Linked DNA regions of Colwellia sp. M166. Each later gene encodes a partner of the first gene's protein in a complex. Links are inferred from orthologs where the notes say so. Each region holds a gene or a part of one and is shown on either strand. Other genes may lie near its edges. The genes, in order: prc and nlpI.

The links.
Region 2: the proteins of prc (region 1) and nlpI are in contact, whole or in part, in a solved structure (PDB 5WQL), measured with the Escherichia coli proteins. The link is inferred for Colwellia sp. M166 from one-to-one orthologs.

What each region holds. Positions count from the first base shown.
Region 1 is NZ_CP040755.1:749,541-761,008, reverse strand. The notes cover bases 3,776-6,686. They hold prc (carboxy terminal-processing peptidase), read left to right. Parts: upstream 3,776-4,168; coding sequence 4,169-6,205; downstream 6,206-6,686. Other genes in these bases: nhaC (Na+/H+ antiporter NhaC), read left to right, coding at 6,496-6,686; proQ (RNA chaperone ProQ), read left to right, coding at 3,776-4,153. Also shown: Fe/S-dependent 2-methylisocitrate dehydratase AcnD, read left to right, coding at 1-568; 2-methylaconitate cis-trans isomerase PrpF, read left to right, coding at 771-1,964; FGD67_RS03420 (GAF domain-containing protein), read left to right, coding at 2,629-3,105; FGD67_RS03415 (hypothetical protein), read left to right, coding at 3,105-3,392; more of proQ, read left to right, coding at 3,413-3,775; more of nhaC, read left to right, coding at 6,687-7,953; pepN (aminopeptidase N), read left to right, coding at 8,080-10,635; FGD67_RS03390 (DUF2835 domain-containing protein), read left to right, coding at 10,645-10,860; FGD67_RS03385 (DUF1302 domain-containing protein), read left to right, coding at 11,168-11,468. UniProt on the Escherichia coli protein: Involved in the cleavage of a C-terminal peptide of 11 residues from the precursor form of penicillin-binding protein 3 (PBP3). May be involved in protection of the bacterium from thermal and osmotic stresses.
Region 2 is NZ_CP040755.1:185,890-190,659, forward strand. What follows is about bases 1-2,742. They hold nlpI (lipoprotein NlpI), read left to right. Parts: upstream 1-783; coding sequence 784-1,701; downstream 1,702-2,742. Other genes in these bases: pnp (polyribonucleotide nucleotidyltransferase), read left to right, coding at 1-649; FGD67_RS00930 (hypothetical protein), read left to right, coding at 1,716-2,742. Also shown: more of FGD67_RS00930, read left to right, coding at 2,743-3,152; FGD67_RS00935 (hypothetical protein), read right to left, coding at 3,209-3,430; FGD67_RS00940 (SufS family cysteine desulfurase), read left to right, coding at 3,594-4,770. UniProt on the Escherichia coli protein: May be involved in cell division. May play a role in bacterial septation or regulation of cell wall degradation during cell division. Negatively controls the production of extracellular DNA (eDNA).

The DNA.
Region 1 (11,468 bases):
CCGTGGTGATCATTTAACCGCGCAACGTGCTACGTTTGCTAACCCGAAATTATTCAATGAAATGTGTAAGGATGATAACGGCGATGTAAAACAAGGCTCGCTTGCTCGTATAGAGCCAGAGGGCATTGAGTCACGTATGTGGGAAGCTATTGAAACCTATATGGAGCGTAAACAGCCACTCATTATTATTGCTGGTGCTGATTATGGACAGGGGTCTTCACGTGACTGGGCTGCTAAAGGTGTTCGTTTAGCGGGTGTCGAAGTGATTGTTTCTGAAGGATTTGAACGTATCCATCGTACAAACTTAGTGGGCATGGGCGTTTTACCGTTAGAGTTTATTAAAGGTGAAACCCGTCATACTTATAGCATTGATGGCACTGAAACATATGATGTAGAAGGTACGACCGCACCGGGCGCAGCAATGACAGTTGTGATGACGCGTAAAAATGGTGACGTTGTCAATATTGCTGTTAAATGTCGTTTAGATACTGCTGAAGAAGTGTCTGTCTACGCCGCGGGCGGGGTATTGCAAAAGTTTGCTAACGATTTCTTAGAGTCAAATTCATAATTGATTTTTAGCTTTTTGCCAAGGTTGGAAGTGCTGACTTAGATGCTAATCTCAGTAACTAGACGCCACATTTTTGCCTTGTTAAACACTAAAGCTCTTCTGATGAAAATTAACTCAACCTATTTATAAGCAGCAATAAGTTAGCGCTTTTTGTTGCTTTTATTTTAGTAAAATATCAAACAACCAAATTCAGAGGTGTTATATGTCTCATGTTCCTCAAATACACTTACCGCAAGTGAAAATTCCAGCTACCTATATGCGTGGCGGTACATCCAAAGGCGTATTTTTTAATTTAACTGATCTGCCTGAACAGTGTCAGGTAGTCGGTGATGCGCGTGACAATATGCTACTGCGGGTTATTGGTAGCCCAGATCCATACGGTAAACAAACCGACGGTATGGGCGGAGCGACCTCAAGCACCAGCAAAACAGTGATCCTTGCTAAATCAGCACAAGTGGATCACGATGTTGATTACTTATTTGGTCAAGTGGCTATTGATAAAGCTTTTGTAGATTGGAGTGGTAATTGCGGTAACCTTACTGCTGCTGTTGGCTCTTTTGCTATCAGTTCAGGATTAGTTAGTGCTGACAGAATTCCAGAGAATGGTATTTGCCAAGTACGCATTTGGCAGAAAAATATCAGTAAAACCATTATTGCCCATGTACCTATCAGCCAAGGGCAAGTGCAAGAAACCGGTGACTTTGAGCTTGATGGAGTAACTTTTCCAGCTGCTGAAGTGCAAGTTGACTTTGTCGCACCAGTTGATCCAAGTGAAGCGATGTTTCCGACAGGAAATTTAATTGATGAGCTCATCGTACCAGAAGTAGGTACATTCAAAGTCACCATGATCACAGCAGGTATTCCTACTATTTTCTTAAATGCCAACGAGATAGGTTATACCGGTACTGAGTTGCAAGAAGCGGTTAACGGTGATGAACAAGCACTGGCGCGTTTTGAAAAGATTCGAGCTTATGGCGCTGTGAAAATGGGCTTGATTAATGATATTTCAGCAGCTGTATCACGTCAGCACACGCCTAAAGTTGCATTTGTTGCACCCGCACAGGCTTATACTTCTTCTAGCGGCAAAGATATTACCGCCAGTGATACTGATTTACAGGTACGAGCGCTCTCAATGGGGAAACTACACCATGCGATGATGGGCACAGCTGCAGTTGCTATCGGTACGGCGGCAGCAATCCCTGGCACCTTGGTTAATTTAGCTGCGGGCTCCGGTGAAAGAAGTACAGTAACTTTTGGTCACCCTTCAGGAACATTAAAGGTTGGTGCACAGGCCGAGTGTATTGATGATAACTGGACGGTAAAAAAGGTCAGTATGAGTCGAAGTGCCCGTGTGTTAATGGAAGGTTGGGTTCGTATACCGGTTGATGCCTTTTAATACCAAGTCTATTAAGTTTTTTCCCACTCAGCGCCTTACCAGCGTTTTGATAACAACGATCATTTTGTAAATATAGTTATTCTATATGAAGGAAATTAACGGCGGTTATCGAATCACTGGTAAGCTCTTGAAGGTTGATTTTAAAAGGCTTACAGGCCGTGTTATTGATTTCGATAATCAATGCCTTGTCTACATGGTTGTACTTAGGTTCAATCTGGAACTGTGAGCCTGTGCCGCTAAACCTTTTAAACTTCACTGAGAGGGAAGACACTTAGTAAAATTGGTATAAGTTCAACTCTGCTGATAAATAGCTGAAAATAAAGCGCTGTTAGAAATATTACTAACAGCGCTTTTTAGTTATGAAGTACGGTATTGATTAGCAAGTACCTTTGACAGTGGTAAGTGTGAAAATCCTAGTTTGGTAAAGCGCAGATATAGGAAATATAGTAATAAGGTATCTGGCTACTAGTCATTAAGGCAAGAAATTGAACCTGCCCTGTAATAAAGTATTTGGTCAATGAAAAGTGATAAATAGGTAACTAATGTTAACATTTATCATTAAAGCACAATAAATTGACATATAATTGCCAATTGCGGCTGATAGCACTTTAATTTAATCTGCTATCAGGGTATGTTATGCGTTTTATTGTAGGCATGTTTATTAATGACAAAAAATACCTTTTATCGAGACTTATATACTCAAGTTGAAGCATTGATCAATGAGGAAGCCGATGTTATTGCTAATATGGCAAACGTTAGTGCTTTGTTGTTTGAACAATTATCTGAGGTTAATTGGGTTGGGTTTTACCGTATGGTGAATGACCAACTTGTGCTTGGTCCCTTTCAAGGTAAAGTTGCTTGTATTCGCATTCCTTTAGGTCGTGGTGTTTGTGGTACTGCTGCAATTGAAAATACCGTGCAGCGTGTTGCTGATGTTCATGAGTTTGACGGTCATATTGCCTGTGATGCTAGTACTAATTCTGAAATAGTATTACCTTTGACACTAAACGGTAAAGTTATAGCGGTGCTTGATATTGATAGCATGGCGTTTAATCGTTTTGATAGTGATGATCAAACAGGACTCGAAAAAATAATTAGTTTATTTGAAAATGTCATGATCAAGCATGGCGTGGTAAACTAATGAAAGAGTTTATCGTAATTCATGATTATCTAGTCTCTGAAGCTGTAGTAGGTGACTGGGATGGTCAAGAAGAAGAAGTTGCTGAGCGTATTAATGAAATTTATCATACCGTTTACGACTTAGCAGAAGAAGATATTGCACCAGAGGTATTAGAGCACTTGCTCTCTTTGGTGTGGGATACGTGGATAGGGCAAGAAGCCTTAACTGAAATTGAAAGTGAAGATATTTATGATTGGTGCCGACATTTGTTGGAAAATCGTGAACAATATCTTGCAGAGCAAAATTAGAATTTTTAAAAGTTGTATTTATGGAAAATAAAACAGAAAGTGAAGTAAAAGTGGTAGCAGAAACAACAACAGAAACAACAGTGGCAACAACGTCAAATGTTGAAGCTGAAGTTAAGCGTGTCAGCACCAAAGAAATTATTGCCTATTTGGCCGAAAAATTTCCTGCATGCTTTTCTATTGAAGGCCATGCGAAGCCACTAAAGATTGGTATTTTCCAAGATTTAGCTGAAAAATTAGCTGGTGATGAAACGGTAAGCAAAACTCGTTTGCGTCAAGCGCTTAGACATTACACTAGTAGTTGGCGCTATTTGAAAGCTATAAAAGTAGGTAGCTTTCGTATAGACATTGACGGTAATGATTCTGCAGAAATTGATCAAGAGCAAGCTGATTATGCTAATAAAACGTTAAAAGAAAGCCAAGAAAAATTTGGTAACAAAAACGTTAAAGACAAAGCAGCGAAAAAACCTTATAAAGGTAATGCTAACAAACCGGCTAAACCGGCGAATAAAGATGTTGCAGATAATACTCGTAAAGAAAAGTTCAATTCGGTTAAATCAAGCAAACGTGCACCTGCTAAAGTTGCCGTGAAACTTAAACCAGTTGAAACCAGTAACGTTGTTGTTGGCAAAAATATCAAAGTACAGTTAGGGCAATCGTCAATGGATGCTGTTATCACTGAAGTTTCTGGTAAAGATGTTAGCGTTCAGTTGAATTCAGGTATGGTTGTTAAAACACAAGTTAAAAATATTTTTACGGAATAAATTTGGAGTATGTGTATGCATAAATTTTGTCGTATAGCTGTTGCAGTAGCATTGTCAATTGCCAGTATCTCGGTATTAGCTCAAGAGATAGAGGCTGATAAAGATTTACCGATCTTAGCACCTGAAAGCCAACATGCTACTTCCACCAAACGGATTACGGCGCAGTTTACACGTGCACATTACAAAAAAATAAAAATAGACGATTCACTTTCTGAACAAATTTTTGATCGTTATATTAAGCAATTAGATTATGCTCGAAATGTTTTTCTTGCCTCTGATGTTGAGCGTTTTGCTCAATATCGTGATGAATTTGATACCGTTATTGCTCGTGGTAAACTCGATATCGCTTATCAAATCTATAACCTAAATTTGCAACGGCGATTAGAGCGTTATCAATATGCTTTAAGCCTATTAGAAAACGATCAGCCATTCGATTTTAAACTTGATGAATCTTATAACTTTGATCGTGAAGAAGCTCAAAGACCAACTTCTGTTACTGAGTTAAATGAATTATGGCGTAAAAAAGTTAAATATGATGCGCTTAATTTAACGCTGGCAGGTAAAGAGTGGGAAAAAATTCAAGAAATATTAACTAAACGCTATCGCTATGCAATTAAACGCTTAAAGCAAAGTGAAAGTGAAGATGTTTTTCAAATTGTCATGAATAGCTTTGCCCGTGTCGTTGAACCACACACTTCTTATTTATCGCCTCGTAATGCTGAACGTTTCCAAATGGAAATGAATTTATCACTGGAAGGTATTGGTGCAGTATTGCGTGCTGAGGAAGATTACACGGTTATACAAAGTGTGGTTTCTGGTGGCCCAGCAGATAAATCGAAAGAATTAAAACCTAAAGATCGTATTGTTGGTGTCTCACAAGATGATAAAGATTTTGTCGATGTTATTGGCTGGCGTTTAGATGATGTTGTTGAGCTTATTAAAGGCCCGAAAGGCAGTAAAGTTAGACTACAAATTTTAGGTGCAGAATCAGAAGATGACAGCAGCATTAAAGTGGTTTCTATTATTCGCGATACCATCAAGCTTGAGGACCGCGCAGCTAAATCAGAAGTTTATGATGAAAAAACAGGTGATGAAAACACTAAAAAACTCGGTGTCATCACTATTCCAAGTTTCTATAACCACCTTTCTCGTGATGTGAAACTTGAAATCGCAAAACTAAAAGAGCAAAACGTTGCGGGTATTATTGTTGATTTACGTGGCAATGGTGGCGGTTCTTTAACAGAAGCAACCTTGTTAACCGGTTTATTTATTGATAAAGGCCCCGTAGTACAAGTTCGTGATGGCGCTAATCGGGTACAAGTTAACAGTGATAAAGATGGCATTAGTTTTTATGATGGACCGTTAACTGTCATGGTTGACCGCTATAGTGCTTCAGCGTCAGAAATTTTTTCAGCGGCAATTCAAGACTACGGACGAGGCGTTATTGTTGGTGAACATACTTTTGGTAAGGGCACCGTGCAACAACACAGAGGTTTAGGTCGCGTTTATGATCTCTATGAAAAGCCGTTTGGTAGTATTCAATTTACTATCGCTAAATTTTATCGCATCAATGGTGGCAGTACCCAACATCGCGGTGTGTTACCTGATATCGAATTTCCTTCGGCGATAGACCCAGCTGATTGGGGCGAAAGTAAAGAAGAAAATGCTCTGCCTTGGGATCAAATCCCTAAAGCGCGATACAATAAACTTAACGATATTAGCCAAGACGTATCTTATTTAAGTTCATTACATAGTTCACGTATTCTAGAAAACAAAGAATTTAACTATTTGTTATCTGATATTGAAGAGTATAAAGCGGAAAAAGACGATAAAACTATTTCATTAAACTTAGCTCAACGTAAAGAAAAAAGAGAAAATCGTAAAGCTAAACAGCTAAAGCGTGCTAATGAACGTCTTGTCATGATGGGTAAAGAAAAAGTCACAGACTTGGATGACTTGCCAGAAGACTTGGAAGCACTCGATCCCTTTTTAGATGAAACCGCAAAAATTACCTTTGATTTAGTTTCGTTGGGTAGAGTCGCGAAAAAGTAAATATTTTTATGGTCGCATCATAACAGCCACCTCAGGGTGGCTTTTTCATGCCTAATTACCCTGATAATGTCACCGGTAACAATACCACCCCATTATATAGTGACTAGCAGACCACAGTTTAGATGAATTGCTATAATTGCATAGTTATTCTTGAAAACCGTATAAACAAAGGGGTTGTTAGCTTAACGTTGTCAAAAAAAACTTGCACAATCTGCTAACAGTCGGCATGTTAGCTATCACAAATAATTTAATCACTATAATAACTAAGATAATAAGGTGTAAATTTATCTATGTCTGATCCTCAATCTCTACGACAACCTACGATGTTGGACGCTATAATCCCGATTATTGTCCTTATTTGCTTATTAATTGCTGCTGTTACTTTTTTTGGTGATGGTTCATCGTCAGGACCTAATCAAATAGCTTTACTACTTGCTACCGGTGTTGCTGCGGTTATTGGGCTTAAAAATGGTCATACTTGGCACGCGATGGAAAAAGCCATTATCCATGGGATATCTATCTCGCTTGGTGCGGTACTAATTTTATTAGCCGTAGGCTCTTTAATAGGTACATGGTTGTTATCAGGTACTGTACCCACGATGGTTTATTACGGTCTAAAAATTATTGATCCCAGTTGGTTCTACGCCGCAACTTGTCTAGTTTGTGGTGTGGTTGCCATGAGTATTGGTAGTTCATGGACAACGGCAGCAACGGTCGGTGTTGCATTTATCGGTATTGCCGGTGGTTTTGAATTATCAACTTCTGTTACCGCTGGTGCTGTGATATCAGGGGCTTATTTTGGTGATAAACTATCACCACTGTCTGAAACAACAAATTTAGCCCCCGCAGTAGCAGGAAGTGAGTTATTTGAACATATTCGTTATATGCTCTGGACGACTATCCCTTCAATTACTATTGCACTGATCTTATTTCTTATTATTGGTTTTAATCATTCATCATCAGATATAGGTAACACTGACAGTATAGTGTCATTAACCAATACCTTAGAAAACACCTACAACATATCAGCCTTGAATTTAATCCCGTTATTTATTTTATTAGTATTGGCTTATAAAAAAATGCCGGCATTTCCAGCTGTTGCTATCGGTGCAATTATTGGTGCTATCTGGGCATTAATTTTTCAGCAAGAACTAATTTCAGCAATGGTTGCAGAAGGTGTAGAGTCGACAAGAGGCATTATCATGGTGGTATGGACTGCTTTCTTTGATGGTGTTGTCGTGGAAACCGGTAATATTGAAATTGATGAATTGCTAAGTCGCGGTGGTATGGCGGGTATGCTAAATACAATATGGCTAGTGGTTACAGCATTAAGTTTTGGCGCCATTTTAGAACATTTAGGCATGTTGAAAAAGTTTGTCGAATCAATTTTAGCTTCAGCGAAATCGACAGGCAGTTTAATTGCGAGTACCGTCGCTACGTGTATTGGTACTAACTTGATTACGGCTGATCAATACATGGCGATTGTGATGCCAGGAAGAATGTATAAAGAAGAGTATGAAAAAAGAGGTTTACATCCAGTCTTGTTGAGTCGAACACTGGAAGATTCAGGTACCATCACCTCACCATTAATACCGTGGAATACTTGCGGTGCCTTTATGTTTGGAGCACTAGCACTGACCTCTTATGATTATATATTTTATTGTTTCTTTAATTTGATTAACCCTATTTTAGCGATAGCTTATGGTTACTTAGGCTTTAAAATAAAAAAAATAGTGACAAACGACTAAATTATTTTCACAATTAATAAATATTCATAAAGCCTGTCTCGTACAGGCTTTTTTATTCCCTCTGAGAAACGTTATAATAAGCGCATAAGTGCCAACCAAAATAAAGTTTTTATATTAAGGATTTACATGAGTGATTTTACCCCACGTTATTTAGCTGATTACCGTGAAGCAAACTTTTCTATTGCTACTGTTGAGCTAACCTTTGCACTCGATGAATATAAAACTCGGGTGACTAACCGGATGAAATTAAGCCGAGTGGCAGACGATAACCAACCGTTAGTCTTGGATGGCGAACACTTAACTTTAGTGTCTGTTTTAATTGATGATCAAGCGCTAAATGCTGAGCAATATCAAGTTAGCGATAGCAGTTTAACTATTGCTATTGATCGTAAAGAGTTCACGCTTGAAATTATTACTGAGATCAATCCAGTTGAAAATACGGCACTTGAAGGTTTATTTAAGTCAGGTGATGCTTATTGCACCCAATGTGAAGCAGAGGGCTTTAGACGCATTAGTTATTATCTTGACCGACCCGATGTGATGGCAATATTCACCACTAAAATTATTGCCGATAAAGTACAGTTTCCCTACTTGTTATCAAATGGTAATAAAATCGCTGAAGGGGATTTAGCTGACGGTCAACATTTTGTGCAATGGCATGACCCTTTTCCTAAACCTTGCTATTTATTTGCTTTAGTAGCGGGTGATTTTGATGTTTTATCTGACCATTATCGTACGGGCTCTGGCCGTGATGTTGCGTTAGAAATATTTGTCGACAAAGGTAATATTCACAAAGCTCATCATGCGATGGCCTCGTTAAAGCATTCTATGGTCTGGGATGAAAAAACCTTTGGACTTGAATATGATCTTGATATTTATATGATAGTTGCGGTCGATTTTTTCAATATGGGCGCCATGGAAAACAAGGGCTTAAATGTTTTTAATAGCAAATTTGTCTTAGCTGATGAAAAGTGTGCCACCGATGTCGATTACTTTAATGTTGAAGCGGTTATTGCACATGAATATTTTCATAACTGGACCGGTAATCGCGTGACTTGCCGAGATTGGTTTCAATTAAGTTTAAAAGAAGGTTTAACGGTATTTCGCGATCAACAATTTAGTGCCGACATGCACTCAGCAGCTGTAACCCGTATTCAAAACGTGAGAGTGTTACGCTCGATGCAATTTGCTGAAGATGCTGGTCCAATGGCACATCCTATTCGTCCAGAAAAAGTCATTGAAATGAACAACTTTTATACTTTAACGGTTTATGAAAAGGGCGCTGAAGTTATTCGTATGATCCACACGATCTTGGGGGCTGAAAAATTTAGAAAGGGTATCGATTTATATTTTGCACGTTTTGATGGTATGGCTGTCACCTGTGATGATTTTATCAATGCTATGACGGATGCGTCAGCTACAGACTTAAGTCAGTTCAAGCGTTGGTACCAACAAGCAGGCACGCCACAATTACGCGTCAGTGAACACTTTGATGCTGTTAGTTGCGAATATCAATTAACCCTTGAGCAAAATAATGGTAATAATCCGGCGTTGCATATTCCCGTTGGTATAGAGTTAATTTCAGGGCTTGGACAATCTAATCAGTCGCAGTTATTGCAACTCACTGAGCAGAAGCAAACGTGGACTTTTCAAGATTATCATCAAAAACCCGTGTTAGCGTTATTAACTGGTTTCTCAGCGCCGGTAAGAACACAGTTTTTACAATCTGATCAAGAGTTACAATTGCTCATGACTTGCGCAACAGATGAGTTTTGTCGTTGGGATGCCGGACAAAAGTTATTAACTACTTATATAGTGCAAGCGATGCAACAACCGACATTAAATTTACCTGATAATTTATATCAAGCGTTTAAAGATTTATTAACGGCAGATATGTCAGCGGCATTTAAAGCCGAACAATTAACATTACCCAGTTTCAGTGAACTAGCCGATAATATTGAAGAGGTTGACCCTATTGCTTTGCTTAATGCTATTGATAGTGTGAAACAATGTATAGCCAAAGCGTTAGCACCATTATTTCTTCAGCAGTATCAGCAAAATATGGCAACTGTTTATGCCAATGATGGCAACGCTATCGGTAAACGTGCCTTAAAGAATGTTTGCCTATCTTATTTAGCAACCTTGAGTGAATACCAAAAGCTGTTGACTGAGCAATATCAACATGCAAATAATATGACTGATACCTTGGCAACGCTGAATTTTTCCGCAGGTCAACACCATGCCGCCTTCTCTAGTATGATGACTGATTTTGAAAGTAAATGGTCGGATACGCCACTAGTGATGGATAAATGGTTTGCAATACAAGCCAGCGTTAATGCTGAGTCAATTTATGATAATTTGTCACAGTTAATCTCCCATCCGCTTTTTAGCTTAAAAAATCCTAATCGTGCTCGTGCGCTTATTGGTGCGTTTATCATGAATAACCCACGATACTTTCATTGTGCTAGTGGTCGTGGTTATCAATTTCTTATTGAACAATTACGTTTACTTAATGATATTAACCCACAAGTTGCCTCTCGTTTAATTACCCCACTTATTCAATTTAAAGCGTTTGATAAGCCAAGACAAAAATTGATTAAAACTAAACTTGAACAGCTTATGCAGCAGGTAAACTTGTCAAAAGATTTGAAAGAAAAACTTGATGCGGCCCTAGAATATTAGGATAAATGTATGACCTATTATTTTAGTTTGAACTTAAGTAACCAAGACTATTTACTCTATTATCAAGGGGCAATTCATACTATTGTGGTGACGACAGATGAAGGTCTTCGGCTTGAATTTCCGGCAATGCATTTGCGAAAATTTTTAACAGCTACAGGCATAAAAGGGCGGTTTTGTTTGCAAACACAAAGCAATAAATTTTTGTCTTTGGATAAAACATCCTGATTAGAGCCTTTGCTTTAAACAGTGGTCTGACCATCAAAAGTAAAGTGTTACTAATTGTTGACAGGATTAGGGGGCTATTTCTGTTCACTATTTGCAGATAAATGCTTGTGAAAAACACGCGTTTAAAACAAGTGTTTTAAACGCACTTTTGTTCTTGATATACAATTTGTTTTAAGTCTTTAATATAAAGGACTTTAACTAAATTTTTAGCGCTTGCCACTTGGTCAAAATGATGTAATTATTGATTCATACCATGTAAGTGGACTTATAAAAATAAAATGCAAAATCGCATCTGGGGAGAGAAGAAATGAAACAAAACCTTCGCAACGGTTTTTACAAGAAGCCACTGGCTCTGAGTATTGCCGCCGCTATGATGACATTAGCTACTGCTAATGTGCAGGCAAAAAACTTTGAGTTAGGCAATTTCGAGATCAGTTTTGATTCTACTTTTTCGGCAGGTACAAGCTGGCGAGTAGAAGATCGTAATTGGAATGATAATGTTGGTAAATCCAATAATATCAATAATGGCTTTGATTTTAGTCAATACCATCCGATATTAAATGTTAATCCAGATGCTGGCACAGTATGGAATGGTGCGGGTAGTTATT
Region 2 (4,770 bases), 570 kb from region 1 along the record:
CTTTAAAGTAGCCGGTACTACCGGTGGTATTACTGCCCTGCAAATGGACATTAAGATTGAAGGTATTACGCAAGAAATCATGCAAATTGCTTTAAACCAAGCAAAAGCAGCGCGTACTCATATCTTAAGTGTTATGGATGAAGCGATTGGCGGACATCGTGATGATATCTCGCAATTTGCTCCACGTATTCATACCATGAAAGTTCCACAAGATAAAATCCGTGACATTATCGGTAAAGGTGGCGCAACAATTCGTCAGTTAACTGAAGAAACGGGCACTACCATTGAAATTGAAGATGACGGTACGGTTAAAATTGCAGCAACTGACGGCGAACAAGCTAAAGATGCCATTGCTCGTATTACTGCACTGACAGCAGAAATTGAAGTAGGTACTATATACACAGGTAAAGTGGTACGTATCGTAGACTTCGGTGCTTTTGTTAACGTCTTACCAGGTAAAGATGGTTTGGTACACATTTCTCAAATCTCTGAAGAACGTGTTAACGCTGTTAGCGATGTATTAACAGAAGGTCAAGACGTAACTGTTAAAGTACTTGAAGTTGACCGTCAAGGCCGTGTACGTTTAAGCATGAAAGAAGCTGCTGAAAAGCCGGCTACACCAGCGCCTGAAGCTGACAACGCAGAGTAATTTGCCTGCTGTAAATTAAGTTCATTAGCTGTATGACTAAAATATAGCTAATATCTTGTCGATAAAAAGGGAGCTTAATTGCTCCCTTTTTTATATACTCATGAGCATAAATACCCACTAGGATTCTGTTTTTCGTGCGCTTACTTCTTAAAAATAAATTTCCCCAGGCTATATTATCCAAAGTATTACTGGTTTCAGGCTTATTATTCGCCCAAGGTTGTACTACCACTAATGATCAACACTCAGTTATAGGTGAGCTGATCATTGCTGAACCCATTGCCATTAACGTTAAAGATGAAATAGCGCTAGAGCGCTTAACTCAAGTGCTACAGCGAGCTAAGATTAATGACGAGCAGCGGGCTGAGTTGTATTATCAACGTGGTATTAAATATGATAAATTCGGCTTGCGAGCATTGGCACATAATGACTTTAACCAAGCGATTAATTTAAAGCCCGATATGGTAGATGCTTATAACTTTTTAGGTATACACTTTATTCAGCTACAAGAATTTAATCAGTCATATGATGCCTTTGACTCAGTCATCGAATTGGACCCTAATTATCAATTTGCTTATTTTAATCGTGGTGTCGCTTTATATTATGGCGGTCGACCCAACTTAGCGGTAGATGACTTTAAAGCCTTTAAAGCATACCAAGTCAATGATCCTTACCGTGTGCTATGGCAATATTTAGCTAATGTCGAGTTAGATCAACAACAAGCTGAGCAAGATTTGATTGCTTCGGCAAAATTAATTGATGACAGCGTTTGGGCAAAAAATGTTATTAATCTCTACTTAGGTAAAATGAGTCAAGAGCTCTTTATTAAGCTTTTAACGGAAAATATTCATACCAACCAAGCGCTAACAGAGCGTTTGTGTGAAGCGTATTTTTATTTAGGCAAATATAGTCAAATGCAGGGAGATGTAAATGCGGCAATTAACTTTTTTAAACTTGCCATGAGCACTAATGTTTATGAATTTGTCGAGCATAGATACGCCAAACTTGAGCTTGATCTCATGCGTCAAAATTTACAACAAAACAGTACACCGTAAATACGTAGTAGTAGATGACTAGCGGTAAAAAAATCACTATCACATTGATAAGCTTAGCGATGTTTATATTGCTAAGCTTATTTTTTTTCATCGCTGAGTATCGTGATAAAATCAACCAAGCCACTATCACTCGCCAACAATTATCGTTACTCGAAACTTTTGATATTTTCACTAATACTGATGAACGATTAAGACAATTATTAAATAATAGCAATCGTCAGGCATGGTTACATTTAGCAAAGCTGCATGCCAATAATAGTGCCGATACTGCTTACCAGTTAGCAGAATATTTTCATCAGCATCAACAAATTCAGGCAGCACAACTTTGGTACCGGCTAGCGATACGCCAACACCACACCCCAGCAAGAATAGCACTTGCGAGTAGCTATTTTGCACAGCAGCAATACTCGGCTATAAAACCATTATTATTACCGATCATCGCTAATGCCGATGCACTAGCACTATTGTATGAGCTTGCCCTCTATCAAGGTGATGTGTCATTTATTGAAAATTATAAAAAACAGTTAGCACAAGGCAATAGTGCGGCACTCTATCTTGAATTAAAAAAATTCTCTGTATTTGACTCGAAGTCAGTACAATCGGTAAATACAGAAAATAGCGTATCAAAGTTATCATGTTTTATCGATGTGCAGTTTTTTGCCACGAACTTAACCGGCTTGAGACATGCGGAGCAGTTAATTAGTGTTTTTGAACAGCATCGTTTGGCTAAGTTTATTTGTTTGAAAGCACCTAAGTATATTGCCGTTGATACGGTCAAATGTTCGAATCTAGCACATGAAAAAATAGCCTGTAAGGCTACTGTTTGGATGAATCGAAAGGCTATCAACGCACGTTATCTTGCTTTGGTGGTGGCTGAAGGAGGAGCTAATGTTGATAACGGAATTTTGTATCTCGATCAAAATGATGATATTGACGTTTTAGTTCATGAACTAAGTCATTTAATCGGCTTTGTTGATGAGTACCCATTACCCGCTCAACATCAAAGGTGCCAACAACTTCAACAAAGCCCCTTTGCACATAATCTGGTTGTTTTACCGGAGTATTACCAAGGAGACCGTGCAAGCGTGAGAGCAAAAGTATTATCGCAAGTTCCCTGGCGTAGTTTAATTAAAGACACCACAGCGATATTATCTCGACATCAAAAGGGCTGGCAATTACTTACACCGACTAAATACCAAGATGAAGTGGGGCTATTTCCGGCAAAGTCTTGTGATAAACACAGTGAAATTCAAGCGTTTAAACCTTTGACCCAGCGTACAAAATTACAGTATTTTGAAATGATCTTTCCTGCAGCTTATATTGATATTTTTCGATTGGCTCCGAAGCGTTTTTTAATGCCAAGCTATCACTTTAATATCAGTCGAGATTTGGCCGTTCAGGGACATTATGGTCAGGCGAGGGAAGTGCTGCAATCAACGTTATTTGAGTAAACATTTAGCCAATTACATTTATTTGACATTAATTGACTAAACATTATTTGTTGGCGTTAATTAGTGTGTTCTTTTAGTGCCTTGACTGGCGTTATTTCCTTTAAATTTGATGCTGCATTTACGTATTTTTGTTGCTGTATGACGATGTTATTTCGAACTTTCGCTATTGGCCACATAGTGTTGTTATTAAATATCAATAGTTCTCGCTCTAATGACGCTTTATCATTTTTCGCTGAGTTAATTTTTGTTGTATTTACAAACCATGAAAATAGTTTCATACCACGGGCTCCTCAAATTACTTACATTAAGTTATAGCGTAAATTGTTTGTTTTTGCAGACTAAAGTTGAATATTTTTTGCTATATTTATTCATTCCCTGAGTCTAACAATGCTAAGTTACGATATAATTATGGCAACTTAATGAAAGCACTATTATATTTCTATGGAAAAATTTTCTTTTACCCATTTTCGCCGACAATTCCCTATTTTAGAAAACTTGGTTAATGAGCACTCGTTAGTTTATTTTGATAATGCGGCGACAACTCAAAAGCCAGTTTGTGTGATTGAGAGTCATAATAATTATTATCAACAAAGCAATGCTAATGTACACCGGGCTTCTCATGCCTTAAGTGCCAGAGCCACTGCTGCCTATGAAAGTGCGCGAAAAAAAGTCAAAAAACTGCTCAATGCCAATGCCGAAGAAGAAATCATTTGGACTAAAGGCAGTACTGAAAGTATTAATTTAGTTGCACAAAGCTGGGGACGCACATCATTGCAACCCGGTGATGAAATCGTCTTAAGTTATAGTGAGCATCACGCTAATATTGTGCCTTGGCAAATAGTAGCAGAGCAAACGGGAGCAAAAATAAAGGTGTTACCTTTAAACAAAGCAGGCCAAATAGCGATAGCTCAGCTAGAAGACTTTATTGGTGAACGTACGCGTATTGTTTGCGTAGGCCATATCTCTAATGTCATAGGTCGAATTAATCCGATAGAAAATATTATTCGAGTGGCTAAAAAGTATCAGGCTTTAACATTGATTGATGGCGCACAAGCCATCGCACATTTAAAAGTTGATGTAAGTGACTTAGATTGTGATTTTTATGTTTTTTCTGCTCATAAAATGTATGGACCAACCGGCATAGGTGTCTTGTATGGTAAGCAAGAGTTATTAGAGCAAATGCCGCCGTATCAAGCGGGTGGTGAAATGATCAAAACCGTGAGCTTTGAACAAACAACCTTTAACCAGTTACCGCATAAATTTGAGGCTGGCACACCTAATATTGCCGGTGTTATCGCATTGGGGGCGGCACTCGAGTTCCTTGAGCAACAAGATTATTCTGGCCTTGTTACTTATGAAACAGCGCTAAAAAAATATTGTTTTAGGCAGTTATCATCGATACCAGCCCTTGAATTTATTGTTGATGAAGAACCTGATATTCCTATATTTTCATTTACTCTGACAGGGCATCATAATCACGATATTGCTACGGCACTCGATAGTGTTGGTATTGCGGTACGTGCTGGGCACCATTGCACTATGCCATTAATGCATTATCTTAATATTACCGGTTGTATAAGATTGTCTTTATCAGCCTACAATAGCATGCAAGAGGTTG